Regions from separate parts of the Lysinibacillus telephonicus genome, predicted to be linked through region 2. Evidence: a T-box and tRNA genes for the amino acid it is inferred to sense, from the RefSeq annotation. Region 2 holds a T-box; the other holds one or more tRNA genes.

Region 1 (16,957 bases), 810 kb from region 2:
TAGCTCCTTCAAACGGCGGTATGTTTGTATGGGCAAAATATCCATATAATATTGACAGCGTTTCCTTTGCTTATAAAGCCATTGAACAAACTGGCGTTATTATGGTACCTGGTACGACATTTGGTTCTGAAGGTGAAGGTTATATGCGCTTAGCACTTGTTCAACCAGTTGAATTATTAGAAAAAGCTGTCGAACGTTTAAAAACAATTTCTCTATAAGAAATGAGTATACTTTGTTAGCAGCATTTGCTTGCTTTAGAGTCTACGATAAAAATTTAATTTCATATGAAAAGGCTATTCATGTTATCAACCATGAATAGCCTTTATTTTGTATTAGCCTAAATGTTTAAATTTCATATTTATTTACAGGATCTTTCTCAAAGCGATTGTAACGCTTTTTAAATGTAGTATAAAGGTGCGTAACTAGAACTTTTAATAACGCATAGCCCGGAATACCTAGAATAACCCCTGCCACGCCGAATAATGAACCTGCTGTTAATAAAACGAAAATAATCGTAATCGGATGAATCGATAAAGATTTACCCATAATATTTGGTGTTATAAATTTCCCTTCTATTAACTGAACAACTGTCCATACAATAATAAGCTTTACTAGCATAAATGGTGAGGTTACAATAGCGATGACAACTGCTGGTGTTATTGCAATTGCTGGTCCTAAATAAGGAACCACGCTTGTAATCATAGCTAATATACCAAGTAAAAAAGCATAGTCAAGACCGATGATTAAAAAGCCAATTGTCATCATAATTCCTATACATATCGAAACTAAAATCTGTCCAAGTATGTAAGAACTTACTTGCTTATCCATCTCTTTCATTACTTGCCCTACTTCATTTCGCATACGAGGTGGGAAAATACGCAAAATAAATTTCGGAAGTTTTTCACCTTCATATAATAAATAAAACAGAATAAACGGTACCGTTATTAGGGACAACAGGATACCTGTTAATGTTGAAACAAAACCTGTTATTCCTGAAGCAACAGTGGATGCAATATTTGTAAATGTCTCTTTTACAGTATCTACAAGATCATTCGTTACATCGGTTAATACTTTGTCATAATTTAAATCAAATTTGTTAAATAATTCATTAAAGCTTGAATTATTTAAGTAAGTAACAACAGTTTCTATTAAAGACATAAAGTAAATTGGAAACTCTTGCACTAAATTCATAAACTGGTCACGTAAAAATGGATATACGAGTAAAACGAGTAATGTAATTAACGCAATGACAATCACATAAAGAATTAAAATGACTAGTGCACGAGGCACCTTCCCTTTTCCGCCTTTTTCAGCGAGCCTAATAAAAGGCCGCAGCAGATAGTAGCCAATAATAGCTAAAATACCTGGTAAAATGACAACCTCGAATAAAACTTGAATCGGATAAAAGATAAAAGAGATTTTATCAAAAACAAATATTACTAACCCCAATAAAAGTAAAGCACATAGTGAAAATAATAGATTTTTCCCGCCTAAAAATCGTATAAATCTCGATGAAGAAAATAATGATTTATTACGCGGTAATCGGTCATCATATCCATTTTCTCTTTCCAAAAAACCACCTCGTTAAACTATGAAAATTTATAATTATCTTTATTTTAGCACGGAACATGTTTAGATAAAACTTTACTCACCCTCTAATTGTAAAAATTGGTGAAGCAATTCTTTATTTTCCTCTTTATCAATTTCTATTACAGAGCCTGCATGACTATAGGAGCCATAGCTAAACGTTCCTTCTGCTGGAATAGTCATTTTTTCTATTTCGACACCTCCTCCTGCAACTACCGATAAAACAGTTTTTAATTCTTCTGCAGCTGTTAAATCCGTAGTAACATATCCTTGTGCTGCTCCAACTAGTTTCGGTAAGTTTGGCAGATTTTTAGGTGATAGAAGCTCGTCTTTTAAAGCTTCAATAACTTTTTGCTGACGTTCTACACGTCCAAAATCCCCTTCTTCGTCATGACGGAATCTAGAATAGCCTAAAAGCTCTTGTCCATTTAAGTTTTGAACACCTTGTGAGAGTGAGACGCCAATATGCGCTGACATATCTTTTTCTACATCAATTTCAACTCCATTTGGAGCCAAAATATCAATAAGCGATTCAAAATTTTTAAAATCAATTAATGCATAATGATGAATCGGTATATCAAACATATTGTTTAGGGTATCTTTTAATAGTTGAACTCCACCTAAGTAGTAGGCCGTATTAAGTTTATAAGATTGATATCCAGGTATTTCTGCATATATATCCCGCATGAAGGATACAAGCTTCATTTCATTTGTATCTTTATTCCATGAAAGAAGCATCATTGTATCGGATCGTGATTTTTCTTCCCCTCTACTATCTACTCCAATAATTAAATAGTTTGTAATTGTATCCTGTTTTTCATCTGCAACAAATTCCTCCTCAGGCAACTTCGTTTCATCTGCAAGTTTTAAGCCGCTGCGATATTGATAAATTGCAAAAATTGAGATACCGACTACTAGTAGTAATAATGTGGTGAATAATAGCCTTCCCTTTCGTAACTTTCTCTTTTTATAACGAGACTGACGCGTTTCGTGTAATTGATTTTCTTCCATAATAAATTACTCCTTTACCCTTGCAAATTACGAGACGAAAGTAACTTGAGAAAAGTTCGTTTTTCCATTATTATACTACGACAGAAGTAAAGAAATCTTGCATTTATCCTTTGAATTGTGTGATTATTACTATCATGATACAATACTATTTATTTTAAGCATTGGAGGCGTAAAAAAATGGAAAAAGCAACATTTGCAGGTGGTTGTTTTTGGTGTATGGTAAAACCATTTGTTGAATGGGATGGAATACATAAAGTAACTTCAGGTTATATGGGTGGTACAGTTGATAATCCAACATATGAACAAGTTAAAAAAGGCGATACAGGTCATTTAGAGGTTGTACAAATCGAATTTGATCCTGTTATTTTTCCTTATGAAAAATTGCTAGAGGTTTATTGGATGCAAATAGACCCTACAGATGATGGCGGACAATTCCATGATCGTGGTGAATCTTATAAAACTGCAATTTTTTATCACTCGAATGAGCAGCAGCAGTTAGCTGAGAAATCTAAGCAACAGTTAGGTGAAAGCGGCCGTTTCAAAAAGCCGATTGTAACTGAAATTAGACCAGCTACTACATTCTATGAAGCAGAAGACTACCATCAAGATTATTATAAAAAGGAAGAAGCACATTACAAAGAAGACCGCGCAAAATCCGGCCGTGATGAATTTATTAAAGAGCATTGGGAAACAAAACAGTAAGTTAAGCACAAAATTAGCCGACAAGTTCTTGTATCAGACTTGTCGCATTTTTTCATAAAGTAAAGATTTTTATGGCAAGAGCAGGCCCAATCTGCAATAGGATCTCCCTGTAAGAAATAATTGTTAGGTATTTATCTCCAACCAATCTTATGTTAAAATTCAATTACAAATAATAACATTTTCATTCTAAATCGGTCTTGTAGCTCAGTTGGGAGAGCACCACCTCGACAAGGTGGGGGTCGCAGGTTCGAGACCTGTCGGGACCATATCGCTGAAACCCTTTAATATCAACGGGTTTCGGCTTTTATTTTGTTGTTATTAAATATAAATATATCTATTTTTTCAATCTCCTGTGACCGCGATGTGACGAATTTTAAAAAAAGGTGTTTTGCATAAATTTGATATATTATTTAAAATCGATGAAGTAAAATGTTTATGAACAGTAATAGAATAGTATTTCATATTTTTGAAATATGTAGGTGATTTTATGAGAGTCTATTTATGGGCTCATATCGAAGGCGTGTATCTATTAAATGAAGATCTAACCATGTGGAGCAAGCCTTACTTTGTCACACATCAGCAAAGGACATTAGTTTTGAAAGACCGATATGCAGAGGGAATAAATAAAACGGAGCTACTTGTATCAGATTCATGGTGACCAGCTTTTAATACAGTTGCAGATACATCATATTTAGATGCAATTTGTTCTTCAATCTCAGTACTTACATCACCCATTAGCATCTTTTAACAAATTTAAAGGTTATATTGAGAATTATGAAAAATATATTATTGATAGTATGGAAGCAAATACTTTCTCAGTAGTTTCAAGTTGGGCATTGTTAATTGCTAGTTTTGCAGTGATTGTTAAAAAAGATTTATGGAAAGGTCCAAAAGGTTGGGTTAATGCAATGGCTGCTGCCGTTAGTGGAGTATCTCTATTGGCTACTTTTACAAGTACTATATATGCAACTACAGCACGTGCTAAATATAGTAAAAAAGCTCAACAGTATCTTGTTAATGCACAAAACCAAATGAATTTAAAAACTGGTCTGATTATTCTGCTTCGTTAGTTAGTGGCTATTATTGCAAGTGCTGTTACAAAATTTGTTTCCAGGTTTGCTTTTTCCTTTATCTAAGTCCGCAGGACGTTTGCATTTCTCGCAAGATAACACATAATTCATAGACATTCTCCTCATTTCAAAACATAATAAAAAGCAACCACCTTCCTCAAAGTGGTCGCTTCACTCATAGAATAGATATTGTGTTGTGGTTAAAAACTGATATACTTAGCAATTGCCTTCTCAATTAAAAATTTGTGAATATAATAATCAAAGAATAATATTGAATTTTTTATTTTTCGCTTTATAAATATTAAATAATAATTAAATATGTTTATATATATTATTTCATAAAAACCACCCCTCTCAGATACTGGGACGATCGTGTTGTCGCTTCTTCGATATAACTTTCGGCGCGTGTCGTTGGTCGTCTTGTCTTTCTCCTTTTTAGAAGAAGATTTTGGTAAGACCGGATATTTTACCGCTCCGTCCTATCTCACAGTATAAAGTATTAGTAGTGATTTTGTGTAATTTGGAAAGTGTGGCAAGTATGGCAACTATTAATTTTTAGGACATTATTAGAAAAAGCCACAACTCGTATGAGTGTGACTTTACATATTCACCAAAAATTAAGGTAAACGTTTTTATATCAATATCCTATTTTCATTAAAACATACATATCATGATATGGTGCGTAATTTACAAAGAGAACAGGCATTACAGGAATATTAAGAGATAATTTTTGACCAGCTCCATAATAATAAGCTTGCCATACAATTAACGAGCAATAAGTAGTATTTAAACTAAGTGTTTTTGTTAAATCTTGGTCTATTGTTACTTTATAAGTTTTCTCTGCACCATCACCCCAAATATAATAATCATAAGCCCACTTAGCAGCATTTGAAGCCTTGGTAGAATTTTTATGTCTCACAACTACAGTTTTAGGATATTTAGTAAACCAAGAATTTAAGGATATTGATTTAGGTAAATAACCAGGTGCCTGAATATGAGTTACAGTTCCTGTAGAAGGATTTACTATCCCAACATGACCAGTAATCCCTTTACAAGTTTCACGGTTATCATCGTTACATTGTGTACTAGGAGTATATAATATATCACCAGCTTGCGGATTATAACTACTAGGATCAAGAGCATTAGTGGTAATATCATTACCTGAATATGTTCCATTAGGTACACTTTCTATAATTTCTTGAAATATTTTTTCTTGTTTTTCTTGTTCAAGTAGATACTCATCTTCTTGAACATTGGCATGAGAAGTAGAAACGTTAAAGGCGAAAATTAATATCAAGGTTGTGAAAAATAACATTGTTGTTTTTAATGGTCTTTTCATTGATAGAACACTCCTTTTATTGTAAAATATTTACAAAAGTAACGATATAGTATATCGCCTCGTTTTACAACTATTAATCTATTTTTTTAACATTATTTACAAATTTAGGGGGTGGAAGAGTTGAAAAAAAGGGTTCTATGTCAAATGTTGGGGTGAAGTGATATTACACGGCACCCCGATTATCCTAAATGAACCCCAATTTTCTTATATAAATTATTTAATAAAATTTTCGCTTTAAAGTGTTCATAGCTTCTAAAACCATAAGCATTGCGCTTCAAAACTTTTGATTTATTATTAATTCCTTCTAAAAAACCATTTGAATATCCAAAACTTAAACTATTTAAAATTTCAACTTGCCAATTTTTTAGCGTTTGAATAGCCTTTAAAAATGCCGGAATATTTGCTTCTTCTACCTTTCGGTAAAAGGCTTCTAATCTTTTTTTTATTTCTATCAAATCATTTGAAGTTTTTGCCCAATCAAACCATTCGCAGTAAGCTTCTTTTAATTCATAGGCTTGCTTTAGTTCCTTCGACATTCCTATGTAACGATTTAAGTACCAACGATTCGTTTCTGTTAACTTATCAAATCGTTTATATAGTACATGACGCATTTTCTTACATTTCTTTCGATCATATGCATGCCATTCTTTTTGAACATTTCGACGTACTTCATCTAGTGCCCAGTAAATATAACGACAATAATGAAAGCGATCCGCAATAATAATCGGGCGATTTAACGCCTTCCTAACTGCTGCTTTAAAGCTTGGATTCATGTCCATAACCACAATTTCTACATCTGCACCGTATTTCATCAAGTAATCCTTAATGGTTTCTTTTCTACGATTTGGTAAAATATCAATTGGTTCATGTGTTTCCGCATTGGCAATAATTAATTGATAAGTTCCCGCATCGGTATCTGCTTTATATTCATCAATCGCGATACATTTTGGTAAATGAACCCCTTCATTTAATTGTTCCTTTACTACTTCTTTAAAGCGACGAATCACTGTTGAGCTTGATGTACCAAGTACTTCAGCTGCTTCTTTAAATGTTTTTGCCTTTATTGAACGGATTCGTACAACTTGATTCCATTCTTTCGAGAAACGTTGATATTTATCCACGAAAGGGGATTTTTCTGAAAAACGTTTCCCACATTGGCATACATAACGACGACGTTTATAAAAAAGGACGGTTAATCGTTCAAACCATTTTAAATGATTAATTTTTTGAATTCGATAATCATGGACTTTTGATGTTATATTCTTGCATGCCGGACATTGATGTTCTTTTTTTGGTATGGAAACGTGTAGAACAATACGTTCCCCCATCTCCTCCACCTTATGAACAGTTACACCTTTTAATCCTGGAATATTCATGTTAAAATTCATTTGCACGTATCACCTTTCATTGCTTGTTTCTAGACAATTCAAGTATATAGAAATCGGTGATTACGTGCTTTTTTATTTATGAATTTTTTCAAACCCCAACAAATATTATAGAGCCAAAAAAAGTGGGCTTTTAGCCATTGTTTTCTTTTTCCTTTTCATAGGAACTCTAATATATTTCAACTATCAAAATTATAAGTTTGGAAGTAGAGAAGATAGAGAAGAGTTATTAGTGGCTGTTATGTTTGATATAATTGAAAATCGGTCTATTTCAGAAGAGGAAGTGAAAGAAATAGAAGTTTTTCGTTCACAAGCAGGAGTTTATCCCTTTTTTTATAATGTTCAAGTTACATTGAACAATGGAGATAGAATACTTTACGCGTGGTCCAATAAAGAAAAAAGTAATCTTAATATTACAGATTACCCCAATAAAAATCAGTAAACTAACACTTTGACTTCAAGGAAAAAATCCTTTCAGTTCCTTTTAAGTGTTATATGAAATCTAGTAGGGCCATTTATATTAATTCTACATAGTTTTCAACACTTATAAAAATAGATACAATGTACCGAGCAACCATTTGGCTGCTCTTTTTTACATGAAAATATGCAAGATTCTATGCAAAAAGTGTCAAGGAAAAGTCCATACCACTCCCTTTGGGTCTAATACCCACTAAACCCACCCAATCCGCTTCGTCTACGATATTTTCTCATTCATAGAAATCACCTTTATTCAAATAACCACAAATTTCTACTCACTCAACTATTATAATTAATTTATCATTTGCTTAACAATACTATCCTTAATGTTCTGAATATTGACTCAATCCCACCATGGCCTTGGTTTGCACTACTAATGTTAGTATGTTTATTTTTTTGATATTGTCAGATTTAACCATCCAAATATTATAGTAAGTACTGGACTCAATAAGCAAAAGAACGCAAAAGGCAAATAGTCGGTCACGGAAACGTCAAGCATCGAGGCAATAAATAAACCACAAACACTCCACGGGACAAGTGGATTAATAACTGTACCCGCATCTTCCATCACTCGACTCAAATTTTTCGGATGTAAGCCCAGTTCTCTATATTTTTGCTTATAGGTCTCACCTGTTAATAAAATCGATAAATACTGCTCCCCAACTAATATATTAATACCAATCGCTGTAAAAGCAGTACCTGTTATTAGGGCACCGACTGACTTTAGCAATTGGTCAAATTTGCTAAGTAATGTTTGGATAATACCTAAAGCAAATAATAACCCACCCATGCTAAGGCTAAGGAACACAAGCATAATCGTGAAGAACATACTACTAATTCCACCACGAGTTAAGAGTGAATCAATCACTTCTACCCCTGTTTCAGAAACATATCCACTATATAAAATTTTACAGTAATCCATAAAGGATAATGAAGTATGAAAGATTGATAACAGCAGTGCTACAAGTGAGCTTACAATAAGTGTTAAAAACGCTGGCATCTTTATGAATGTACAAATAATCAAGACAATTAGCGGCACAATTGCATACCAATGAACAAAATTAGTTGCTTGTAAACTAGCCTTATAGGACGTAATGGCCGTATCATCTAATCCCGAAATAGAAGGAGATAAAACAGAGTATAAGACAGCGCTAAGGAAAAACGCAGGAACAGTTGTCCAACTCATATTTTTTATATGTTCGAATAAATCAATATTGACGATGCTCGCAGCTAAATTAGTTGTATCTGATAATGGCGACATTTTATCACCAAAAAATGCACCGGATACGATAGCGCCGGCCGTCAAGACAAGCGATGCATCAATAGCACCTGCAATACTTATAAAAGCAACTCCGACAGTCGCTACAGTTGTCAGTGAACTGCCAATTGCTGTACCGATGATAGCTGTAATTATAAATACTATTGTATAAAAGAAACTTGCTGTTACGAGGGATAAGCCTATATATAAAAGTGTTGGTATTGTTCCGCCTACAATCCAACTACTAATTAGTATCCCTATTAAAAAGAAGATATAAATTGCACCTATTCCTGAAATTGCACCGGATTTCATACTATCTTCTAGGATATTAAATGGCACACGTTTTAGTAGCCCGTAAAAAATTAGAAGAATAATAGATAACAAAATAGGAATATGTGGTGTAGCACCAAGCTTTCCTATCGCAATAGAAATTATTGAAATTACTATTATTACAATGAATAATGCTTCGAATACTGACGGTTTTGTTTTTGTCTCAATAGAAAACATTTTGTTTACTCCTAGATGATATAATTCACGCTTTAAACTTCAACGCTTCAACGCAATGAAGTCATTTATCATTCTAGCACGTACTTGCTAAATGTCAATAGTGCGAGAAGTTTTATAAAAGAAGTAGATTTTTTCCTAAATAAACACGTCCAATTGTAATTAAAGACTTTTAAAGGGTCATGTTGGCATTCAAAATTTATTTTTAAATATATTTCTTACTGAATATCGTCCTTTTCCTAGGATAGTATCAGTTTTTTTAGTTTATGAGTTGAGCTTTGTGCAAATCTTTGAAGATATCTTTCCAGTACATGATAGCCAGGTCCAAAGCTGCCTTGCCCATGTCACTCTCACTCCCCTTAAAACTAAGATATAACAATGCTATATGTATAATGCTGTTGTTTTCTAAATACTGTATATATATTTTACTTTTAAGGAACAATAATAACGGTGTGATTACACCAACTAACATGATGGAGGGATTTCTAATGAACGTTCGTGAAGGTTTAATCCCAACTTTACTAGGTTCGGCTGTTACTGCTGCCGGGTATGCGATGAAACAAAGGAATAGCTCGAACAAAGCGTTTGCAAACACTATTTTTGGTTTCGGATTAGCACACATTGTTCTAGGTGCAATTGACCTAGTAGAACATCGTCGTTAGTTTAGGAGAGCACAATTTAGTGCTCTTCTTTATTTTTTTGGATTGTGCAGTTTGATAATACTTTAATGGTTTAAAATCCCAATTGTTTATGTTAATCTTTTATTGTAAATGGTTTACATATGAAGGAGGAATTAAAATGACTCGTATTTTTATAACCACAGTTACTGCTCTTTTATTTGTTATTCTTGTTCTTATGAACTTCTTGGGATACTGGACAGCAAACCATTCAATACAGATTCTATTTTTCCTGATAATGGTTGTCTCAATTTTCAACGCAGGTATTGAAACCAGTAAAATTCTAAAAAACAGAAGCTGATTGAAATTTTTCAATCGGCTTTTTTGCTGCACAATTTTTTCGAAGTATTTAATAGTTTTATTCCAAACAAAGCTTTATTTTATTTCCAACACTTTATTTTTACCTATCGAAAGGGTCAATTGCTATCGAACAATAATTTTGTTCAAATACTCAGCAAACTGAGCTTAGTCGATTATCATTTTTATCCACCCGTTTATAGACCTCACTGTTATAAAATCGAATCGTTTTAGACAGCACTCCACGTTCTTTAGATTTTCATTTAATGTTCCAATCGCCAACATCTGCTCACCATTGTGGAGAGCAGATTTTTCTTCCGCTTTTAGCACCATAGTATCACCTCAATAGCTATTTTCTTGACGTTGATGATTCTTTTTCTCGAATTTATTGGCTTGCAGTGAATCCAATTTTATAGTATTAAAATCAAAATTTACGATATTAATTTTTCGCACTAGAAACCACTTACTATCCCCTGCCCTCATCCCTTGATTCATTGCAACCCTTTAAAAAATTGGATGAATATGAAATAATTAAACAAGTTTTTATGAATTGAGGTATTCTTTATGGCAATAACAAAAAGCTATTTATTAACTACAGTACTTGGTGTCATTGGCGCCTTTGTTTTTCAATTGTTACATATCCCAATGCCTTGGCTTCTCGGTCCATTGCTAACGGTGCTAGTTTTACAATTAACAACGCCACTTCCTTTAAAATGGAATAAACACTTTCGGAATTTTGGTTTAGTTATTGCTGGATATTCAATTGGCCATGCCTTTACTCTTGAGGCACTTGCAGATATTCGACTTTATTTACCTGTAATGATTTCATTAAATGTCCTTTATATCCTTTTATTTATTTTCATCAGCTGGGTAATAGTTAAACGTGTGATGGTTGATCAACTTAGCGCACTTACTAGCTGTGTGCCTGGTGGTATGACACAAATTGTTGCCTATGCCGAGGAACAGGGCAGTAAAAATATTGCGATGATTACGTTTTATCAAGTATTGCGTGTACTCTGTATTATCGGCTTTGTGCCATTACTTATTGCAGGTAGTAGCAGCAGCTCGAGTACATCTGTTTCAGATACACAATACAATTTTACGTTTTTACTGTTTTTTGCTTTAAGTTATATTGCTGGCTTTATAGCAATGAAAATAAAAATCCCTACTGGCTATATGCTTGGTCCAGTATTTTTATTTATTGGCTTACAACTTGCAAATATCGAAATTCCTGAAATTCCAGTGAGCGCACTTCATATTGCACAAATTGTGATGGGGATATACATCGGACTACTTTTGAAAAAAGAAAATCTTCACTTATCGAGAAAGTTGATTTTCTACGCGTTCGTTTCTTCATTTCTATATATCGCAAGTGCGTACGGCCTTGCTCTATTAATGATGCAATTTTATCCGCTCGACTTTAAAACGAGTTTTTTAAGTATCGTGCCTGGTGGTCTCGATCAAATGGGGATTATTTCTACGTCAGTTCATGCTGACAGTACCGTTGTAACAGCGTTTCAATTGTTTCGCGTTCTAGTTGTCTCTATTGCGATTATTCCATCTATTAAATATTTCACGCGTAGGAATGACCAAATGGTTTAAACTTAACAATTGAAAAAATATATAAAATAAATATGGAGAGTTGATACTTATGATTAGAATGGCAACCCAAAAAGATAGTTTGGAAATTGCAAAACTTTTATGGGTAATATTTGAGGATATGGAGTTACCTTTACTTAAGAAGATTTCTAAGAATAAATTACTTGATATGGTTGCAGAATCCGTTGGAGAACCTACATATCGATTTGGTGTGAACAGAGGCTTAGTATATGAGTTAAATGGAGAAATTGCTGGGGTCATTTTTGGATATCCCTCAGCAGAAGAACCTATCATTGATGAACCGTTTAAAAAAGTATTAATTAAAAATGGCTTCGATCCTAATGAAAATTTATTTATTGATAAAGAGACACTTCCTGATGAATGGTATATAGATTCCGTAGTAGTAAACAAAAAATTTAGAGGATTAGGCATTGGTTCCGCATTACTTAACGAGATGAGTGAAACAGCGAAGAAGGCAGGTTACCATACGATAGGCCTAAATGTAGATATGGCTAATCCGAAAGCGAAAAAATTATATTGTAGTTTAGGATACAAGAAAGTTGCTGATTTAGTTATTAGTGGTCATCAATATGAACATATGTGTAAAAATTTAATTGACAATCTACATGTAAAATAACAACAAGTCTAATACATCTTGAATTAACTTAATATGTTTTCAGTTAAAATTTAAAAAGAAAAATCACGTAGTAATAATAATTTTAAACTAATTAAAAACCCAAAAGCACAAGTAATTAATACAAAAAAGATGGTCTTAAGCCATTGACTTAAAGACCATCTCAGACTGTAGACAAACTCGAAAATTCGAGTTTGCCTACAGTCTTTTTTCTTTTAAAATAAAATTAATAACCCTTTTTGAATAAGTTAGTTGATTTCCGTTTCGGCGGACGCTTTCCGCGGGCGTGGGCCAATCCTCCTCGTCGCTACGCTCCTGCGGGGTATCGGCCGTCACGCTTTTCCCGCAGGAGTCGCCGCCTACACTACAATCAACTACTTCTAAATATACGTTGAGGTGAATGGAAATGATGTCGAAAAATCAAATAAATGAACGCGATCAAATTGAGATGATTACGATTGAAGAACTTGTACCAAAAGACCATCTTGTTAGAAAGCTTGAATCAGCCATTGATTATTCTTTCATCTATCCACTAGTAGAACCGCTGTATTCTAAATTAGGTCGCCCGAGTGTTGACCCAGTCGTATTAATCAAAATGACATTTGTTCAATATGTATTTGGAATCCGTTCAATGCGTCAAACAATAAAAGAAATCGAAACGAATATGGCGTATCGATGGTTTTTAGGATTTGGCTTCCATTCAGAAGTACCACACTTTTCAACCTTCGGTAAAAACTATGAACGTCGTTTTCAAGACACAGATATCTTTGAACAGATTTTCTATCGAATACTTAAAGAAATTGCTGATAAAGGATTACTAAGTGCTGACCATGTTTTCATCGATTCAACGCATGTTAAAGCGAGTGCGAATAAACGTAAATTCGAGAAGAAGATGGTACGTAAAGAGACTCGGGCATATGAAGCTAAACTTCAAGAAGAATTGAATCAAGATCGGATTGACCATGGGAAGAAACCATTCCCACCAGATAAATTTGAAAAAGAAGAGATAAAGGAAATTAAAGAAAGTACGACAGACCCTGAAAGTGGCTACTATGTAAAAGATGAACGAACTAAGCAGTTTGCTTACTCATTTCATGCGGCAGCTGACCGCTATGGATTTATACTCGGATCAATTGTGACACCTGGTAATGTTCATGATAGTCATATGCTTCAACCACTTGTTGAAAAGGTAATGGAAAAAGTGAAAAAGCCACTTGCTGTTGCTGCCGATGCTGCTTATAAAACACCTGCGATTACTAAATTCTTATTTGAACATGATATTCAACCAGCACTTCCTTATACACGACCAAAAACAAAGGATGGATTTTTACGCAAACATGAATATGTCTATGATGAGTATTATGATTGCTATCTTTGCCCGGAAGGGCAAGTCCTTAAATATACGACAACGACTAAAGATGGGAAACGCCAATATAAATCAAACCCTACTCAGTGTGTAAACTGTCCTTTACTTACTCAATGTACAAGTAGTAAGGATCACAGAAAAATCATTGAACGTCATATTTGGGCACATCATGTAGAGGAAGCGGATCATCTTCGTCATCAAAGTGATATCAAACAAATATATGCTAGACGTAAAGAAACGATTGAACGTGTCTTTGCAGATGCAAAAGAAAAGCATGGTATGCGATGGACAACCCTACGTGGAATTAAAAAATTGTCTATGCAGGCGATGCTTACTTTTGCTGCCATGAATTTAAAAAAGCTTGCTAATTGGACGTGGCAAGCTTCAGAAATGGCCTAAAATATAATACTCGAAGAGTGTTTTTACCCCAAATAAGTCGGTTAAATACCCAATAATCTATTAAAATTACAAAAGACCTTCAGAATAAGCCCATTCTGAAGGTCTTTTGTCAACAACCTGAGATGGTCTTAAGCCATTGACTTAAAGACCATCTTTTATCGTATATATGAATCTTAAATTATTGTTGAATAAATTGTTGTGTCCAGTAGTTACCATCTGCAACGTAGCCAACACCGATATGTGTGTAGTTTCCGTTTAAAATGTTTGCACGGTGACCTTCTGAATTCATCCATGCCTGTACTACTTCTTCAGGTGTTCTTTGACCTTGTGCAATGTTTTCACCCGCTGAACGATATGAAATACCTGCAGCTTTGATTTGATCAAATGGACTTCCGTAAGTTGGGCTTGTATGTGAGAAATAATTATTTTTTGCCATATCTTCTGATTTTGCTTGAGCTACATTCATTAATGGATTAGAGATTTGAAGCGGTTTAAGACCTGCTTTTGCACGTTCCGCATTTGTTAAATCTACTACCTGTTTCTCAAATTCAGAGACTGATTGACTAACATTTGTAGAAGGTGTTTTTGCTGGCGCTTCTACTTGTTGGTTATTAGAATTTGTTGGTGCTGTAGTTTTGTTGTTGTTCGTTACATTAGTTGACTTTGCTGGTGCTTCTGTGTTCGTTTCTTTGGAAGCATTATTTTGATATACTTTTTTACCTTCTTTAATTACTTTTTGAGCTGCTTGATTATTTAACGATTTATTGACTAATTCTTTGAATTTATTAAAATCGAACTCTCCATTTTGTAACGCAATTTGATCGATTATTTTTAAAGCGATTCCTTGAACTTGATCGCCTTTAATTACTTGAATATATGAATTTGAATCACTCTTAACTTCTTCATTTAACCCTGTTGCACCTGCTGTTGTAAAAGATGCCCCAAATAATGTTGCTGCACATAATGATGTTGCTAACCATTTTTTATTCATTTTGTATTCCTCCTCTTTGTTTACAACCCCTATGTTACAGTACAAATTAAGTAATATAGGGTCCATAAACTGGAAGGAGATGCAAATTAAAACGAAACTCTAATAGACTAAGAGATACATCACAATTCATTTCATAAAACATTCCAAACAAAAATAATTTTGCCACTGAAAACCTATTGACAGGTATTTAATTCTGTATTTCAAGGAAATTAAATTAATCTATTTGTAACAAAAGTAGATGTTGTGTAATAAGAGTCTCCAATTTATAGAAGCCCATATTAACTTCATCTGTTTTCGTTGAATTTGTTCAAACAATCGGTTTTAGAATAAACATTTCGTCTAAGCTCTTAGAGTAACATTGAGAATTTACAAAATAATTGTCTATTTCTTAATCCGAGGAGTACTCCCTACTAACCAATCGTTTCTGAAAATGCGACGATCCTTTAAACAATCTCGTCAGTTTATTCATTTTAGTTCAATTGACATATCGAGAAATCCAGATATATAATTACAGTCATGGAACCTATTGATGTATTTAAAGCGTTATCGAACGAAACAAGACTCAATATCCTAGAGTGGTTGAAGGAACCCGAGAAACATTTCCTAAAACAAGGCGCTCACCTGCCGAAGGAGGTAAGTTACAAAGGTGGAGTATGTGTTGGGGATATTCAAGAAAAGGCCAAAGTTTCTCAATCTACGGTTTCTAGCTACTTAAACATGATGCAAAAAGCTGGTCTACTTGAATCAATTCGACATGGGCAATGGACTTATTACAGACGTAATGAAGAATTTATTCAACAATTAGCTGAATATTTTAAAACAGAAATCTAATTTTTGTTGATTTCTGTTTTTTATCAAGATTTATATCTATATTTCTAGATATACAATTATATAAAAAAGGAGATATTATATGCGATTTATATCTTATATACTAGCCCTATTGGCTGGGGCAGCACTTAGCTTTGAAGGAGCTATCTATGCTGAATTAGGAAAAACGATTGGACAAATAGAAACAAGTTTTTATAACTTCTTTATGGGATCTATAATTATGGGGCTATTATTGCTCTTTTTTGGAAAAGGAAAGCTTTCCTATACATTTGAAGCACCTAAATGGTCATTACTTGGAGGCGTTTTGGGTGTTGTTTATTTAACATCTATTGTTGTCAGTGTCCCATTCGTAGGTGTTGGTATAACAATGGTTGCTGTAATTATAGGACAACTAGTAATGAGCATGATTATTGAACATTTTGGATGGTTAGGCAGCAAGAAAACGAAGATTAATAAAGAAAAGATATTTGCAGTTATTTCAATGATCATAGCACTTATATTAATAAACTAGGAGGTCTTATATAATGGGATTATTTATGATTTTATTTACATTGATTGGTGGTATCACATTAAGTGCTCAATCATCTATCAATGGTACATTTAGTCGAAAAGCGGGAACAATTGAAACAACATTTTTAACCTTTCTTACGGGGACAATGTTTCTTACTATTTTCATATTCTTTTTTGGTAACGGAAATGTGATTGCACTTTTAGAAGTACCTAAATGGCAATTAAGTGCAGCGTTTTTAGGGACTATGTATTTACTATTAACTGTTATGGCAGTTCCTAGAATTGGAGTTATCGCAACTAATATTGCCGGAATAGCTGGTCAA
Region 2 (16,957 bases):
TTAACACGAAATTTCACCTATGTTTCAGACGTTACAAACTATGATCAAATTGGGCAAAGTACTGCCAATGGTGAAGTAACGAAATATACTGAAAGAATTAAAATCGGTGATGTAACCTATGAATTAGAGGATTATCAGTACTCTAAAGGGAGAATTACTGATAAACGTCCTGCTTCAGATTATTTTTCAGGAAATGTCATTTCTCGTAAAACATATGTGACGAATTCGAAAGATGATCCAGAGACAGTAGTTGTAAATATTGAAAGCCGAAGCTATGGATATGAAAATTTCTGGGGAGCGACAATTACTCAAATTACGGATTATGAATTTCAATATGATAACGGAAAAATTGGCTATGTTCAAAATAAAGCGTCAACTACGAAATCTCGAACATTAAATTATGAAGAAAATACTCCATCCCTTTCTAGTTTTGATGGTGGATATGCTGTAATCAGTGCTGCAAACACAGTTTCCGAATATACATATGATTTGCCTAAAAACAGTGGAAACATCGATTTAGATGCGGAGTATATGTCAAGAATTGAACGATTAATTGTGCCAAAGTTCCGAGATTTATCAGCTCATGGGGCTAAAGATGATATTGAAAAGCTCTATTCTTTAGGCATACTTGATGATCAATCAAACTTCTTCTCTCCAAATACGCCAATGCAGCGCTACGACTTTGCCATTGCGATTGGAAAAGCGGTGGATTTGCGTGTATTAGAGGATAAAAAGTCAACGAAATCAACGACGAGTATTTTTGCAGATGTAAACAGAAATGAAAAAGATTACAACTATTTAGTGTCAGCTGTAGAAAAAGGAATTATTACCGGCACTGAGCCGAACAAATTTATTCCTAACGGTTCATTAACACGACAACAAGCTGCGACAATTTTAGTCCGTGCTTTAGGCTTAGAAAATAAAGCACCAGATCCAGGCTATCAAACAGCATATGCAGATGATGCTAAAATATCAGATTATGCGCGTGATTCAGTGTATGTTGCGACTGAACTTGGGCTTATGTCAGGCAGTAATGGGAAATTTAATCCGAAGGGTGCATTAACACGGGCACAAGCTTCCCAAATTATTATGCGATTCCTTGAATATTTAGAAAATGATTTACAACAAAATTATCGGGATGATATTCTCTTCTTCCAATAAGGGGTGAAAAGCTTTGAATAAGTGTAAAAAAATTGTGATTGTCCTCCTTTGCTGTATGCTGACATTTGCTTGGACGGCACCACTTACGACCGAGGCTGCGACAATTACAGATGTAAAATCTTCCAACTCAAAATATACAGCTGTTAAATGGGCAGTAGATAATGGCATTATGGAAACATATCCTGGAGGAAAGTTTCAAACACATAAACTAGTGACAGAGCAGCAATTATTAACGATGATTGCAAACTTGGATGACAATTATTCATATAGTTATTCATCGGATATGATTTATAATTATTATAGTGAATTAAATATTCCGCTTAATAGCAACCGTTATGCGAATGTATCGAGAGGGCAGTTTGCTAGAATATTTGCAGCTTTAAATGGGCTTGATTTATCTGAGCCTCAAGCTGTTCAGTATTTATATTTAAATGAAATTACAACTGGTACTACTGGTAAGAAGACTTATAATGATTATCAGCCAAATAAAAATATTACACGCGGTGATATCGCTGTGTTCTTCTATCGAATTGCAAAACAAGGTGGTATTGCATCTGAAGGGCTAACAGGAACAGCGACGGGAAAAGATAATAGTCAAATTACCCTGCCAGTAAACTTTATGTCAAATGGAACCGTTGAGTTTGAAAACAATAATGATAATAACCATAATGATTGGTCAAATAATCCTAAGGTTAACAATGAAGTACAAAATATTGAAATTACAAATCCTGAAATTACGGCAAATGGTGTAGATTCTACATTAATTACAATCGATTTAAAAGATAGCTATGGAAATGAAATTTCGGAGGAAGAATCTTTACAATTTAAAGTAACCTCTAAAGCTGGGGCTAAAATTTCTTCATCATCAAACAGTTCAAGTGGACAATCTATTTATGCGTATAGTGATGGCGGTGTATTGTCGGTTTACGTGACAGCGCCAAAACTAACAAAAACAATTAAGGATACTATTACATTCGAATTAGTTAATAATGATGAAGCAAAGTATGCAAGCTATAAAGGTAAAAAGTTTGAAGCAACTTTACGCTATGTACCAAAAGCAGAGCTGCGCATTACTTATGATATTTATGATCCAGAAAATCCAGAATATGCAGGTGGAAATGTTGATTCAGGTGTTAAACCCACTAATCTTCCTGATGATATGGAACCTGGTAAAATAACAATTGTGGAAGTTGATCCAGATGATCAAACTTTTTATGGAAAACAAGGTTCTGATTCAGACAAGTCGATTGACTATGCAAATGCAGAATTAAGAATTGCCAATAAAGAAATTTCTCCATGGCTATTCGAACAAATTGCATTAATAAATTACAACACAACAGTACAGTATTCATTAAATTCGGAAGGTCGTCCTGTTTACAATTTCCATACTGAGGATGTCATTAAAACAGATTACAAGTTATCTATTAGTTCACCAGTTTCAGAGATTGTATTATTTTTAATTGAATTTATTCCTGAGGATGAAGAAGATATTTCACTTTATCTATACGATAGTGTGAAAGCGATACGTGCCATTTATAATAGCTTAAGTTCTTTTGAACAAAAAAATTTACAGAATAATTTTAAGGATGCAATTTCAAAATTAGAGGATGCAGAAGCTGTAGTCGATTCATTAAAGAAAAATCAAGATTTGGCGAATCGACCTGATGACAAGGAGAAATATACAAAGGTAATTGTTTCTTTAGTTGCCCCAGGTGGCAAAATTATTACAGACTATCGTGGTAAAGTTCGTATTACTTACAATGGAGTTAGTGGTGACTTTGAATTCACTACAAACACAAAAGATTATGTAACAAATACGGGACATGCTGGTGCAGCTGTAGCTTATTTCGATTCAGTTATCTATGGAGAAACAGAAGTGACTGCGGAACTCTTGCCGTACGATAGTGAAGATAATTCTTATAAGAAAAGTTTAAAAGATTTATACAATCAAGAAGTAAAAGAAACAATTTTTGCTAATCAACAATTTAAAGAAAATAGCTGCAGTCGTGAAGTTGAGGTAGGTTTTGTTGTTGACCAATCTGGTTCAATGAAGAAAAATGACCCAACTAATCATGTAAGTACAAAAACTAAGCAGTTAATTGAAACAATTGACGCGAAGCATAATAGTGCCGTCCGCTTTAATACGAAAGGAATTCTTGAAAAATCGGGAAGTGCTGAAGCAGTATCTTCAGCTGATATTTTTAAAGCAAGTAATATTAAAGGTGGAACAAACATTGCAAGTGGAATTGATATAGCACTATCAAACTTTACAAGCAGCACGACTACATCGAAATCAATTATTCTAGTATCTGATGGTGTTACAACAGAAAGGCAAATTAACCAAGTAATCCAAAAAGCAAAAAATAATAATGTGAAGATTTATACAGTTGCTGTTGGCAAGCAAGCTGATACGAAATTCTCATCATTAAAACAAATTGCAGACGAAACAGGTGGTCAATTCTTCCACATTTCACAAATAGAGAAATTGCATGATGTATATGAAAATATAGCAGAAGCAATCTTATGTGAAGATTACGATTCGGATAATTTCTGTACTTCTCCGGACTCTATTTTTGATGATGCAGAAGTAGAAATTCGTCGTACAAATGTAACGATGACAGCTACAATTAATACAAATTGTGATAATGTTGACAAGGTAATTGCTCAATTTAACTCTGTTTACGGCAATTATCAATTTGATTTAATTGACCGTGGTCAAAACATTTATAGAGCAACCCAATCTGTATCGAAGTTCCAAAACTTCAATTTATATGAAGATGTTGAATTTTTAGCATATGATGAAAATGGCAATTTAATAGGGTCTAAAACAGTTGAAATTCAATAATTAAAATATAAAAGGTCGTCTCCAAATAATGGGACGGCCTTTTACTATTGAATACTTTAAAATAAGAAGTAACAAATTTGTTAAACAATTTAACTCCATAATGAATCAAAACAGCTGAAATACTACTTGCAATAAATATGGAAATACTGCGATTAAATTATTTATGTAGAAATTTTAAATTTTATGGTGAATGATTGTAATAGTAATGTAAAATAATTGAGATAATGAAGAAAAGTATTCAATCATTGAAACAATACATATTTTTTGTTACACTTACTTTAGAATAATTCTAATTTAAAAATTCTTTCATATCATGTTCACAATTTATTATGTGGATAGCGCTTTCTTTATGTTAGAATAGAACTTATGAAATAGATCGTGTGAGGTGTAAAGTTCATGCATACACTTGTAGTAGGCTTGAATTATAAAACTGCGCCAGTCGAAATTCGAGAAAAATTGTCATTTATTGAAAGTGAACTACCGAATGCGATGGCTGCATTAAAAAAAGAAAAAAGCATATTAGAAGATGTTATCGTTTCGACATGTAACAGAACTGAAATATATGCTGTTGTCGATCAATTAAATACAGGTCGATATTATATCAAGCAATTTTTAGCGAAGTGGTTCGATATTCCTGTCGATCAATTCGACAAACATTTATATATCCGAGAAGACGATGATTCACTACATCACCTTTTCCGTGTAACATCTGGAATTGACTCAATGGTGTTAGGTGAAACACAAATTCTTGGACAAGTAAAGAAAAGCTTTTTAGAAGCTCAGGAAATTGGTTCAACTGGAACTATTTATAATCAATTATTTAAGCAGGCTGTTACATTTGCAAAACGTGCTCATAGCGAAACAACTATAAATGAGAATGCTGTATCTGTTTCATATGCGGCAGTTGAGCTTGCAAAGAAAATTTTTGGCTCATTAAAAAATAAACATGTTGCAATTTTAGGTGCAGGTAAAATGGGCGAACTTGCAATTCAAAACCTTTATGGAAGCGGAGTAGGCAAAGTAACGGTATTAAATCGTACATTTGAAAAAGCAGAAAAACTTGCTTCTAAATTTAACGGTGATGCTAAGTCAATGCAGGAATTACAGTGCATTTTACTTGAAGCAGATATTTTAATTAGTTCAACTGGTTCAACAGACTATGTAATTGATTTTGAGTTGATGCAGTTTGTTGAACGTTTACGTAAAGGAAAACCGTTGTTTATGGTAGACATTGCGGTTCCACGCGACTTAGATCCACGAATTGGTGATTTACCTAATGTTTTCTTATACGACATTGATGATTTACAAGGAATCGTAGAAGCAAACTTAGCAGAACGTGAACAAGCTGCACAGGAAATTACAAGTATGATTGAACAAGAAGTTGTTCAATTTAAGGATTGGTTTGCTACTTTAGGTGTTGTACCTGTTATTTCAGCACTTCGTAAAAAGGCTAACCAAATTCAGCAAGAGACAATGATGAGTATTGAAAACAAAATGCCGAATTTAACTGAGCGTGAACGCAAAATTTTAAATAAACATACGAAATCCATCATTAATCAGCTTTTGAAGGAACCGATTTTGCAGGCAAAAGAATTGGCAAATTCGCCTAAAGCAAATCAACAACTTCTGCTTTTCCAACAAATTTTTGGCATTGAGGAAGCTGTTCAAGAAGAAGTGAATACACAGCAGCAAAATGATGCAGTGTCTTTAAAAAGTTCACAAAATGGAACAGTTCTTGAAAGAAAATTGTCATATTAAGTAGAAATAAATTGAGGCGTTTTCGTATCTTTATGGTAAACTATAAGACACGGAAACGCTTATTATTTTACAGATTAGGAAAATAATGAATAATCTAACTTTAGAAAATGAGACATCAAATTTCTTTCATTTAAGAGAAATTTGTATTTTCTAATTAAATTATAGCAAAATTTTTACTAAAATTTGTAAAGGTTAGTATTTCCAAAGTAAAAGTTGTAAAAGATGAAGAAGGGTTGCAAAATGACACAATTAGCAATGGCTTGGCTATACGAGATAATGGTTGTTCTTTACGCAACCGGGATCGTATTTTATTTCATCGATTTTTTTTATAAACGAATAAAGATTCGCCGAATTGCATTTTGGTTTATTTCGATTGTATGGATTTTACAAACAGCTTTCTTATTACTAAATATTGTTGAGACGAAACGCTTTCCGATTCTTTCACTAAGTGAAGGGATTTATTTTTATGCATGGCTGCTAGTGACGCTTTCGATTATTTTACATTGCGTTGCTCGGGTAGATTTACCTGTTTTTTTCATTAGTGTATTAGGTTTTATCTTTGTCACAATCCATTTGTTTGCGCCAGACAGAGTGCAGCATTCACTGGTCGAATCGTTGGAATCTGAAATGTTGTTTATTCACATTTCATTTGCCATACTTTCTTACGCGGCTTTTTCCATATCTTTTGTATTTTCAATACTATATTTGATTTTGTACCGTTTGTTAAAGGAGAAAAAGTATACGAAATTATGGTCCCGCTTACCTAGCTTACATCAGATGAGCAAATGGATGTTCTACTCAATTTTAGTCGGTGTACCGATGATTTTTATTAGTTTGTTATTAGGGCTAGAATGGGCATTTCTAAAATTAGAAGGACTTTCGATGCTTGATATAAAAATTGTAGGATCCTTTATTATTACAATAATTTATTTATTTGTACTAGTATTTCATCATGGCGGGAAAATAACTGGTTTAAATTTTGCATGGGCTCAAATTTATACATTTTTACTCGTTGTGATTAATTTCTTTTTAGGAAGTAAGCTTTCCAACTTCCATTTTTGGTATTAGGCAGAAAGGTAGGTTCATCATGAGAAAAATCATAGTAGGTTCAAGGAAAAGTAAATTAGCTTTAACACAAACAAATTGGTTTATTAACCAATTAAAAAATGCAGGTGCTCCATTTGAATTTGAGGTAAAGGAAATCGTGACAAAAGGAGATCGAATTTTAGATGTTCAATTGTCAAAAGTTGGTGGCAAAGGTTTGTTTGTAAAAGAAATCGAACAGGCTCTTTTCGATAAGGAGATTGACTTTGCTGTACATTCGATGAAAGACATGCCAGCTATATTGCCAGAAGGCTTTGTCATCGGTTGTATTCCACCGCGTGAAGATGCAAGAGATGCATTTATTTCAAAAAATCATGTGAAGTTTACCGACCTTCCAAAAGGGGCTATCGTTGGTACAAGCTCACTTCGCCGTAGTGCCCAGCTATTGCAAGCAAGACCAGACCTTGAAATAAAATGGATTCGAGGAAACGTTGATACACGATTGGCAAAATTAGAATCAGAAGAATTTGACGCAATTATACTAGCTGCAGCAGGGCTAAAGCGCCTAGGTTGGAGCGATGAGGTTGTAACAGAATATCTTGATATTGATCTTTGTTTGCCTGCTGTTGCACAAGGTACTTTAGGTATTGAATGTCGCGCAGATGATGAAGAATTACTTACTGAGCTTGCAAAACTAACAGACAGAACAACTTGGAATGAAGCACATGCAGAGCGCGCATTTTTAGCTGCAATGGATGGTGGATGCCAAGTACCGATAGCAGGTTTTGCTAAATCAAACGGTGAAGAAATCACTTTAACTGGTTTAGTAGCAGCTCCTGATGCATCTGTAGTGTATAAAGAAACATTAACAGGTACAAATCCTGAAGAATTAGGTAAAGAAGTTGCTAAAATTTTGACTGAGCAAGGAGCCTTTGATTTAATTCAAAAAGTGAAGGCTGAGCAAAATGCTTAATTTACCACTAAAGGACAAGATAGTTGTTGTAACAGGAACATCTAGAACAACAACTGTCCTTTCCGAAATTGAAGCTTTAGGAGGAAGAGCAGCTGCTTATCCTCTTATTGAAATAAGAGAAATAATTGAACCAAACGACTCTTTGCAGCTTGAGAAGGCTAAAAATGTTGATTGGCTTATTTTTACGAGCCAAAATGCAGTAGAGATCTTTTGTAATAAACTAAGGCGTTGTCAAATTAGTACTTTTCAGTTAAAAGCAAAAATTGCAGCAGTAGGCGAGAAAACGGCAAAAATCCTCGAGAGCAATCAATTACATGTAGACTTTATGCCCTCTGTTTATAGTGCAGATATTTTTGTTAAGGAATTTCCTGTAGCTGCAGGCTATAATCCTACATGTTTATTTATTAGAGGAAAAAAGGCGAAAGATACATTAAAAGCGGGTCTCCCATTTGCAATACAAGAGTGGAATGTATATGACACTTATGACAATCTTTCATCTATAAAGCCGTTAATTGATACAATTCAATCCAATGAAGAGGTCATTGTAATTTTTGCAAGTCCTTCTGCTGTAGATGTTTTTGCAAAATTTGCTGCGCCGATTGTTGGTTGGACAAAAGCAAAGTATGCTGCTATTGGCCATATTACAGCTGCAAGAATTAAACATTATGGTGCACATGTTACATATAAACCGAACACATATACAATGCAAGCGGTTTTAGATGAAATACAAAATAGAGAGGATGCTTAAATCATGGCACAGCTAAACTTTAAAAGACACCGTCGCCTTCGTACATCTGCTGCGATGCGATCTATGGTAAGAGAAACATACTTACACAAAGAAGATTTAATTTACCCTATTTTTGTTATTGAAGGACAAAATATTAAAAACCCTGTACAGTCAATGCCAGGTGTTTACCAGTTTTCTCTAGATAGATTAGGTGAAGAAATTGATGAAGTAGTAGAACTTGGTATTCCTGCGGTTATTTTATTTGGATTACCTGCTGAAAAAGATGCAATTGGCACTGGAGCATTCCATGATCATGGAATCGTACAAAAAGCTACTCGCTTTGTAAAGGAACGTCATCCAGAGCTAATTGTTATTGCCGACACTTGTCTTTGTGAGTTTACTGATCATGGGCATTGTGGCGTAGTAGAAGGAGATAAAATTTTAAACGATCCTTCACTAGAAATATTAGGACGTACTGCGGTTTCACAAGCACAGGCTGGAGCTGATATTATTGCACCTTCAAATATGATGGATGGTTTCGTTGCGGCAATTCGTGCTGCCCTAGATGAAGCAGGTTTTGAAGATGTTCCGATTATGTCCTATGCAGTTAAATACGCATCAGCTTATTATGGACCTTTCCGTGATGCTGCTGATGGTGCACCTCAATTTGGCGATCGCAAGACATATCAAATGGATCCTGCAAATAGAATTGAAGCGTTCCGCGAAGCTGAATCGGACATTGTAGAAGGTGCGGATTTCTTAATTGTTAAACCTGCCCTTTCTTACTTAGATATCGTACGTGATGTTCGAAATAACTTTACTTTGCCGATTGTTGCTTACAATGTATCTGGTGAATATGCAATGGTTAAAGCAGCTGCCCAAAATGGTTGGATTGAAGAAAAAGCAATCGTAATGGAAACTTTACTTGGTATGAAGCGTGCAGGTGCAGATATGATTATTACTTATCATTCTAAAGACGTTGCTCGTTGGTTGGAGGAAAAATAATATGAGTTCTTATGAAAAATCAATTCAAGCATTTTCTGAAAGCATCAACTTAATGCCTGGTGGCGTAAACAGCCCAGTCCGTGCATTTAAATCAGTAAATACAGATCCAATTTTTATGGAATCAGGGCTTGGTGCCATTATTAAAGATATCGATGGTAATGAGTATATCGATTATGTATTAAGCTGGGGGCCTCTTATTTTAGGGCATTCACATCCAGAGGTAGTGAAAGCAATTCAAGAGCAAGCAGCAAAAGGCTCTTCATTTGGTGCGCCTACTTTACTTGAAAATGAACTAGCTAAATTAGTGATTGACCGAGTTCCTTCAGTTGAAATGGTACGTTTTGTTTCATCAGGAACAGAAGCGACAATGGCAGCATTACGTCTTGCGCGAGGCTATACTGGTCGTGATATCATTTTAAAATTCGAAGGTTCGTACCACGGACATGGTGATTCATTATTAATTAAAGCAGGTTCTGGTGTAGCAACTCTTGGTTTGCCCGACAGTCCTGGCGTTCCTGCTGATATCGCTAAAAATACAATGACTGTTGCTTATAATGATTTAGATTCCGTAAAAGCTGTATTTGAAAAATTCGGTGAGCAAATTGCGGCAGTTATCGTTGAGCCTGTTGCAGGAAATATGGGCGTAGTACCTCCAAAACCAGGCTTCTTAGAAGGATTACGTAAAGTGACAGAAGAAAATGGTGCACTTCTTATTTTTGATGAAGTAATGACAGGTTTCCGTGTGGATTATAATTGTGCTCAAGGCTATTTTGGGATTCACCCAGATCTAACTTGTTTGGGTAAAGTTGTTGGTGGGGGACTTCCAGTAGGTGCCTTTGCCGGTAAACGTGAAATTATGGAGCAAATCGCACCAGCTGGCCCTGTATACCAAGCAGGAACATTGTCAGGAAACCCACTTGCAATGACTGCGGGTATTGAAACATTATCTCGTTTAACTCCTGAAACTTATGAATACTTCAAAAAGTTAGGAGATCAATTAGAAGCAGGGTTCCGTGAAGCAGCAACGAAATATAATATACCACATACTGTAAATCGTGCAGGTTCCATGATTGGTTTCTTCTTAACAAATGAAGATGTAGTGGATTTTGCAACTGCCAAAACTTCAGATTTACAATTGTTTGCAGAGTACTATCGATTAATGGCAGAAGAAGGAGTGTATTTACCTCCTTCACAATTTGAAGGTTTATTTATTTCTACTGCTCATACAGAAGAACATATTGCCAAAACAGTTCAAGCGTTCTACACAGTTTTTGCGAAGCTGGCTCGTTAATAGTAGTTATTGTACTTAAATAAAAAATCTGCTCATTGTAGTCTTTATACATGAGCAGATTTTTTTGTTTATTAATAGCTCTTTTCTGATTGGAATAGAAAATAACTTTCTGCTTTTGACCTTAGTCATCAAAAATATTTGGAACGAAAATTAACAACTCCGTAATGAAAAATAAAATTGCGAATGTAAATTGTTTTATTATTTACTTTTCGACATCGATATTCTTTTTAGCATACTTTAATTTCTCTCGCATATTGTAGAAACGGGAGGGATATCATATGCAAAATATTAACTGGGAAATGATGACTCAATTTGTTTTTCCTGAACAGTGTGGCATTGTTGAAGAAATTATTTCTGTTGATATAAAACCAATTTGGCAGCAAATCGAAACGGACGATTCTATTCGATTAGTTGGTATATATCATATTGCTGCGGTTGCGCGTTTTAATCCAAAAGAGACCCCAGAATATTGTGAAGGAACGTTAATTGATCAATTAGAATTTGATGGTCATGATGGTTATTTTGAATATGCACTGCCATTAGAAGTTGATTTACCTCGAGATAAAGTTGCTGAAAAAAATCAGCCTCAAGTTTGCGTTAATGATGTCTCGTTTTTCGTTTATGATGGCTCGAGTTGCACATTTAAATGGGAAGTAGACTGTGAATTTGAAGAATCTGTTGAAGGTGCTTTATTTAAACACGAACCAACTGTTGAACCAATGCCAGTGTTGGAGAAACCAAGCTTACCAGAATCCTCTTCTAAAAAAGAAGAACTTAAATTTACTCATGAAGAGGCAGCACAACAGGAACCAATAGTGACAGAAGAACTACGATTTGGCTATGATGCGATATTTCCGGAACAACCAAAATTACCAGAGTTAGAAACTGTAATGGAAGAAGATAAAAATACAGTTGAATCTTTAAATTCTGTGGGACAAACAGTACCTGAGGAGCCGTCCTATGTTGAAGTGTATAAATTTGTAGAACCGATAATTGAAAGCAGTAGTAGCAGTAGTAGTATGAAAATGGCTCCAGAGTTTGAACTTAGCCGTGGTACAGTAGAAGAAATTGAAGAACCACAAGCTAGTCAGCCAAAAGTTAGTGAACAACAGAGAGAGAAATTGGTCGAGTCAAATCAATATTTCCCGACAGATACAGATGATTTTTATAATGAATTGACAGAATCATATACTTTATTAAACATTTCAAATAAAATCCGTTATGAATAAATAACATAGCAAAGCGAGCAGTAGCAAAAATAGAAAGTCTCCAGTTGTTGGCAAAAATAAAGTTCTTAATCCTTGGAAAACTGTAATGGGGATAATAATTTGCTTGCAAAAAAATCTTGTTTTCCTTAGCCAAGGCGGCAATAAATAAGGATTATAGCTTCTGCCTTTAAAGCCCCTTTTTTTCAAAAAGTTCACACGCCTTTCATTATATTCGTTGTCACTTGAAAACTGTTGTTGTAATATTATACAATAAGACCAGTTAAAATTTGCTTAACTTATTTTATAAGTTAAACAAATTTAGCCTCCGGCGGATGTCACAGATTTTGAAAGGAGTATGTCGTGCATGCACGACCAAAATCTGGACGGCATGTATCTGCACCGATAGCTTACAGCAGATGCAAATTCGTACGGCGAATTTGAATATTTGATGCAATGAATAGGAAGAGTAGAATGATAATTGCTTGCACAAGAGAGGGAACGGTAGCTGAAAAGTTTCTGCTTGCAACCATTTGAATGTAGCCTTGGAGCAGCTTTTGTGAAATAACAGTAGCAAAACGCCGGTGAAAAGCCGTTATTTAAATGAGAGCCATTGAGATTAAAGCTTGTAAATCTCATGGAATAAAGGTGGTACCGCGAATGATTATAAACTCCTTCGTCCTTTTTAGACGGAAGGAGTTTTTTATTTTGTCTTAAAACAGGCATTAATTAAGGAGGAAAACTATTTATGTCAGAAGAACAACAAAACATTTCGATGCCAACGAAATACGATCCGCAAAGTATCGAAGCTGGTCGCTATGAATGGTGGCTGCAAGGTAAATTTTTCGAAGCTCAGCCTGAAAGTGGCAAACAGCCTTATTCAATCGTTATTCCACCGCCAAACGTTACAGGGAAGCTTCACTTAGGCCACGCTTGGGATACTACATTACAAGATATTCTTGTTCGTATGAAGCGTATGCAAGGATATGATGCATTATGGCTGCCTGGTATGGACCATGCTGGTATTGCAACTCAAGCAAAGGTTGAAGCAAAACTTCGTGAAGAGGGAGTGTCGCGCTATGACCTTGGCCGTGAAAAATTCCTTGAAAAAACATGGGAATGGAAGGAAGAATATGCTAGTCATATTCGACAACAATGGGCAAAGCTTGGGTTAGGACTTGACTATTCTCGTGAGCGTTTTACCCTTGATGAAGGCTTATCTGATGCTGTAAAAGAAGTATTTGTTAAGCTATATGAAAAAGGACTAATTTACCGTGGTGAACGTATCATTAACTGGGATCCAGCTGCGAAAACAGCTTTATCTGACATTGAAGTAATCCATAAAGAGGTAGAAGGTGCATTCTATCATATGGAATACCCATTAGCAGATGGCTCTGGTGTTTTACGTGTAGCTACTACACGCCCAGAAACAATGTTAGGCGACTCAGGTGTTGCTGTACATCCGGAAGATGAACGATACAAACATTTAATTGGCAAAACTGTTATCCTTCCAATTGTAGGTCGCGAAATTCCAATCGTAGCCGATGATTATGTTGATATGGAATTCGGTACAGGTGTTGTAAAAATGACGCCGGCTCATGATCCGAACGACTTTGAAGTTGGTAATCGTCATAATTTAGAACGCATTCTTGTAATGAATGAAGATGGCACAATGAACGAACTTGCCGGGAAATATGCTGGGTTAGACCGCTTCGAATGCCGTAAGCAAATCGTAAAAGATCTACAAGAAGCAGGCGTTTTAGTTGAAATTGAACCACATACTCATCAAGTAGGCCACTCTGAACGTTCAGGTGCTGTGGTAGAGCCTTACCTTTCAGCTCAATGGTTCGTAAAAATGGGACCTCTTGCAGAGCAAGCATTGGAAATGCAGAAAAATGAAGCGGAAAAAGTTAACTTTGTTCCAAATCGTTTTGAAAATACGTACAATCGCTGGATGGAAAATATCCATGATTGGTGTATTTCTCGTCAACTATGGTGGGGTCATCAAATTCCGGCATGGTACCATAATGAAACTGGCGAAATTTATGTTGGTAAAGAAGCACCAGAAGATGTTGAAAACTGGACACAAGATGAAGATGTACTCGATACATGGTTCTCTTCTGCATTATGGCCATTTTCAACAATGGGCTGGCCAGATGCTGAAAATGAAGAATTTAAACGTTACTATCCAACAAATACACTAGTAACAGGGTATGACATTATTTTCTTCTGGGTAAGCCGCATGATTTTCCAAGGTAAAGAATTTACTGGCGAACGTCCATTTAAAGATGTATTAATCCATGGTTTAGTCCGTGATGGTGAAGGACGTAAAATGAGTAAATCGCTTGGTAATGGTGTAGATCCAATGGAAGTAATCGCACAATATGGCGCCGATTCACTTCGCTATTTCTTAGCTACTGGTTCTTCTCCAGGCCAAGATTTGCGTTATACAACTGAAAAGGTAGAAGCTGTTTGGAACTTTGCAAATAAAATTTGGAATGCATCACGCTTTGCCCTCATGAATATGGATGGCTTAAAATACGAAGAAATTGACTTAACAGGCAATTTAAATGTTGCAGATAAATGGATTTTAACTCGTTTAAATGAAACAATTGAACGTGTAACAAGCCTAGCAGAGCGTTATGAGTTTGGTGAGGTTGGCCGTGAACTTTATAACTTCATTTGGGATGATTTCTGTTCATGGTATATCGAAATGGCTAAACTTCCACTATATGGTGAAGATGAGCAAGCGAAGAAAACAACTAGATCTGTTCTTGCATATGTTCTTGACAACACAATGCGCTTACTGCATCCGTTAATGCCATTTATTACAGAAGAGATTTGGCAGCACTTGCCTCATAGCGGTGAATCTATTACAGTAGCTGCATGGCCAACTGTAAAAGAAGAATTCAACTTTAGCAATGATGCAGCAAGTATGAAGCTTCTCATGGACATTATACGTTCTGTGCGAAACATTCGTGCAGAAGTAAATACACCTATGAGCAAAAAAGTAGAGCTATTCATTGCAACTAAGGATGCAGAAACTACAAGGGTTTTAGAGGAAAATAGAGCATATGTTGAGAAATTCTGTAATCCTGAAAGCTTAACAATTGGTGAAAACATTGAAGCACCTAGCCAATCCATGACTGCAGTTGTAACAGGGGCTGAATTATTCTTACCTTTAGCAGGTTTAATTAATTTAGAAGAGGAAATTGCTCGTCTTGAAAAAGAACTAGAAAAATGGGCGAAGGAAGTAAAATTAGTTTCAGGAAAGCTTTCAAATGAAAAATTTGTTTCAAAAGCACCGGAGGAACTTGTTGCTAAAGAACGTGAAAAACTGGCAGATTACAAAGAAAAATATGAAGTAGTTGAAAAACGTTTAGCAGAGTTAAAAAATATGTAATATTATAGAAGATGTCCTAGTTTAACTAGGGCATTTTTCGTTGTTGTAGAAAATATAGTATTAATTTTTATTGTTTTCATTTTGTAAGGAGCGCTATTAGTTAGTTACTCCTCCTTTTTTCTAGCTTAGTACACAGTTTATAGTGGCAGGCTGTGCTTTCTTAATCGTTCAACCTGCTTGGACGTGAATATGCAATAGACTAACCAGTAATGAGTACGTACAAGCCCTTACTGATATAAGATGGTATAGTATAGATTAAATATTTTAAAAACAGGAGCAGATTAAATGTTTCAGTCAATAGAACAATGTACAGATTTTATTTTTAAATTGAAGGCAAGCGAATATAAGGGTGAGCCACTGGAAGCAGTTCGAATTATTTTAGAGCAGTTGGGGAATCCACAAAATAGAGTTAAATACATACATTTTGCTGGATCAAATGGCAAGGGCTCCACGTTAAATGCAACGAGGGAAATTTTAATGGGACACGGCCTGTCAGTTGGCGCTTTTACATCTCCTCATCTGGAAAGAGTTAATGAACGAATAACAATAAATAAGGTTCAAATTACTGATGAACAATTTTTACAATATGCCAATATTATTTCAGATGTCATCCAGTCGAAGCTGGATGGGAAATTTCCTAGCTTTTTTGAGATTATGACTGTGCTAGCCCTATTGCATTTTGCGAATGGACAAATAGACGTGGCATTAATAGAGACTGGCATTGGTGGTCGTATAGACTCAACGAATATAATTATTCCTGAGATTTCAGTGATTACGACTATTTCATTAGAACATACCGAAATATTGGGGGATTCAATTGAAAAAATTGCATACGAGAAAGCAGGGATTATAAAGGACGGGAAGCCTGTTGTAGTAGGGGTAAAGCAACAAGAAGCACTGAGAGTAATAAAGCAAAAGGCAATGCAAAGCGATGCTGTAATATACTGTTTAAATGAGGATTTTCATTACGAGAATATTCAACAATCTTTCCCTCAAACGTTTGATTTTAAATCACAGCAGCTTACTTTAAGTAATATACCATTAGCAATGTTAGGCTTGCATCAAGTGGAAAATGCTTCTTTAGCAATTGTAGCTTCAAAGCTATTTGATCGTGATATCTCTGAGAATACAATTAAACAAGCACTTCAAAATGCACGTTGGGAAGGCCGATTTGAAAGGGTTGGCGAGCGAATTATTATTGATGGTGCGCATAATTCAGAAGGAACTGCTGCACTTATTAAAACATTAAAGCAAGTGTATCCAAATAAAAGCTATAAATTTGTATATGCGGCATTAATGGATAAGGATCATGGAAAAAGTATTGCAATGATGGATCAGGTTGCTTCTGCCATGAGATTTACTGAAATTCCATTGCCTCGCGCAGCAAAGGCTGATTATCTTGCTTCACAGTCAAATCATCCAAACATTATTTCAAATGAAAACTGGAAGCAATTAATTCAAGATGAAGAACAAAATCTTCTAGAAAATGAACTGTTAATCATTACAGGTTCTCTTTATTTTATTGCAGAAGTACGAACATATTTA

The links. A T-box is a leader RNA that pairs with one kind of tRNA and senses whether it is charged. The one in region 2 lies ahead of MKY04_RS14145 (valine--tRNA ligase), so its partner is inferred to be a tRNA-Val.
Region 1: it has a tRNA-Val gene. The T-box ahead of MKY04_RS14145 (valine--tRNA ligase) is inferred to sense a tRNA for this amino acid. The anticodon was not compared.

Annotation. Positions count from the first base shown of each region.
Region 1 is NZ_CP155468.1:2,110,085-2,127,041, reverse strand. Features, by position in the region: gene MKY04_RS10125 (aminotransferase class I/II-fold pyridoxal phosphate-dependent enzyme) at 1-218, shown strand, start outside; gene MKY04_RS10120 (AI-2E family transporter) at 346-1,572, opposite strand; gene MKY04_RS10115 (LCP family protein) at 1,645-2,598, opposite strand; gene msrA (peptide-methionine (S)-S-oxide reductase MsrA) at 2,776-3,300, shown strand; tRNA gene MKY04_RS10105 (tRNA-Val) at 3,494-3,566, shown strand; gene MKY04_RS10100 (hypothetical protein) at 3,788-3,958, shown strand; gene MKY04_RS10095 (hypothetical protein) at 3,996-4,370, shown strand; gene MKY04_RS10090 (hypothetical protein) at 5,008-5,709, opposite strand; gene MKY04_RS10085 (ISL3 family transposase) at 5,889-7,103, opposite strand; gene MKY04_RS10080 (hypothetical protein) at 7,327-7,536, shown strand; gene nhaC (Na+/H+ antiporter NhaC) at 7,960-9,336, opposite strand; gene MKY04_RS10070 (asparagine synthase) at 9,822-9,995, shown strand; gene MKY04_RS10065 (AbrB family transcriptional regulator) at 10,872-11,909, shown strand; gene MKY04_RS10060 (GNAT family N-acetyltransferase) at 11,959-12,543, shown strand; gene MKY04_RS10055 (IS1182 family transposase) at 12,947-14,305, shown strand; gene MKY04_RS10050 (CAP domain-containing protein) at 14,484-15,296, opposite strand; gene MKY04_RS10045 (metalloregulator ArsR/SmtB family transcription factor) at 15,813-16,127, shown strand; gene MKY04_RS10040 (DMT family transporter) at 16,207-16,635, shown strand; gene MKY04_RS10035 (DMT family transporter) at 16,649-16,957, shown strand, end outside.
Region 2 is NZ_CP155468.1:2,921,470-2,938,426, reverse strand. Features, by position in the region: gene MKY04_RS14195 (S-layer homology domain-containing protein) at 1-1,161, shown strand, start outside; gene MKY04_RS14190 (VWA domain-containing protein) at 1,175-4,006, shown strand; gene hemA (glutamyl-tRNA reductase) at 4,403-5,764, shown strand; gene ccsA (cytochrome c biogenesis protein CcsA) at 6,005-6,832, shown strand; gene hemC (hydroxymethylbilane synthase) at 6,852-7,781, shown strand; gene MKY04_RS14170 (uroporphyrinogen-III synthase) at 7,774-8,529, shown strand; gene hemB (porphobilinogen synthase) at 8,533-9,513, shown strand; gene hemL (glutamate-1-semialdehyde 2,1-aminomutase) at 9,515-10,804, shown strand; gene MKY04_RS14155 (hypothetical protein) at 11,083-12,033, shown strand; T-box leader at 12,457-12,696, shown strand; gene MKY04_RS14145 (valine--tRNA ligase) at 12,758-15,412, shown strand; gene MKY04_RS14140 (folylpolyglutamate synthase/dihydrofolate synthase family protein) at 15,698-16,957, shown strand, end outside.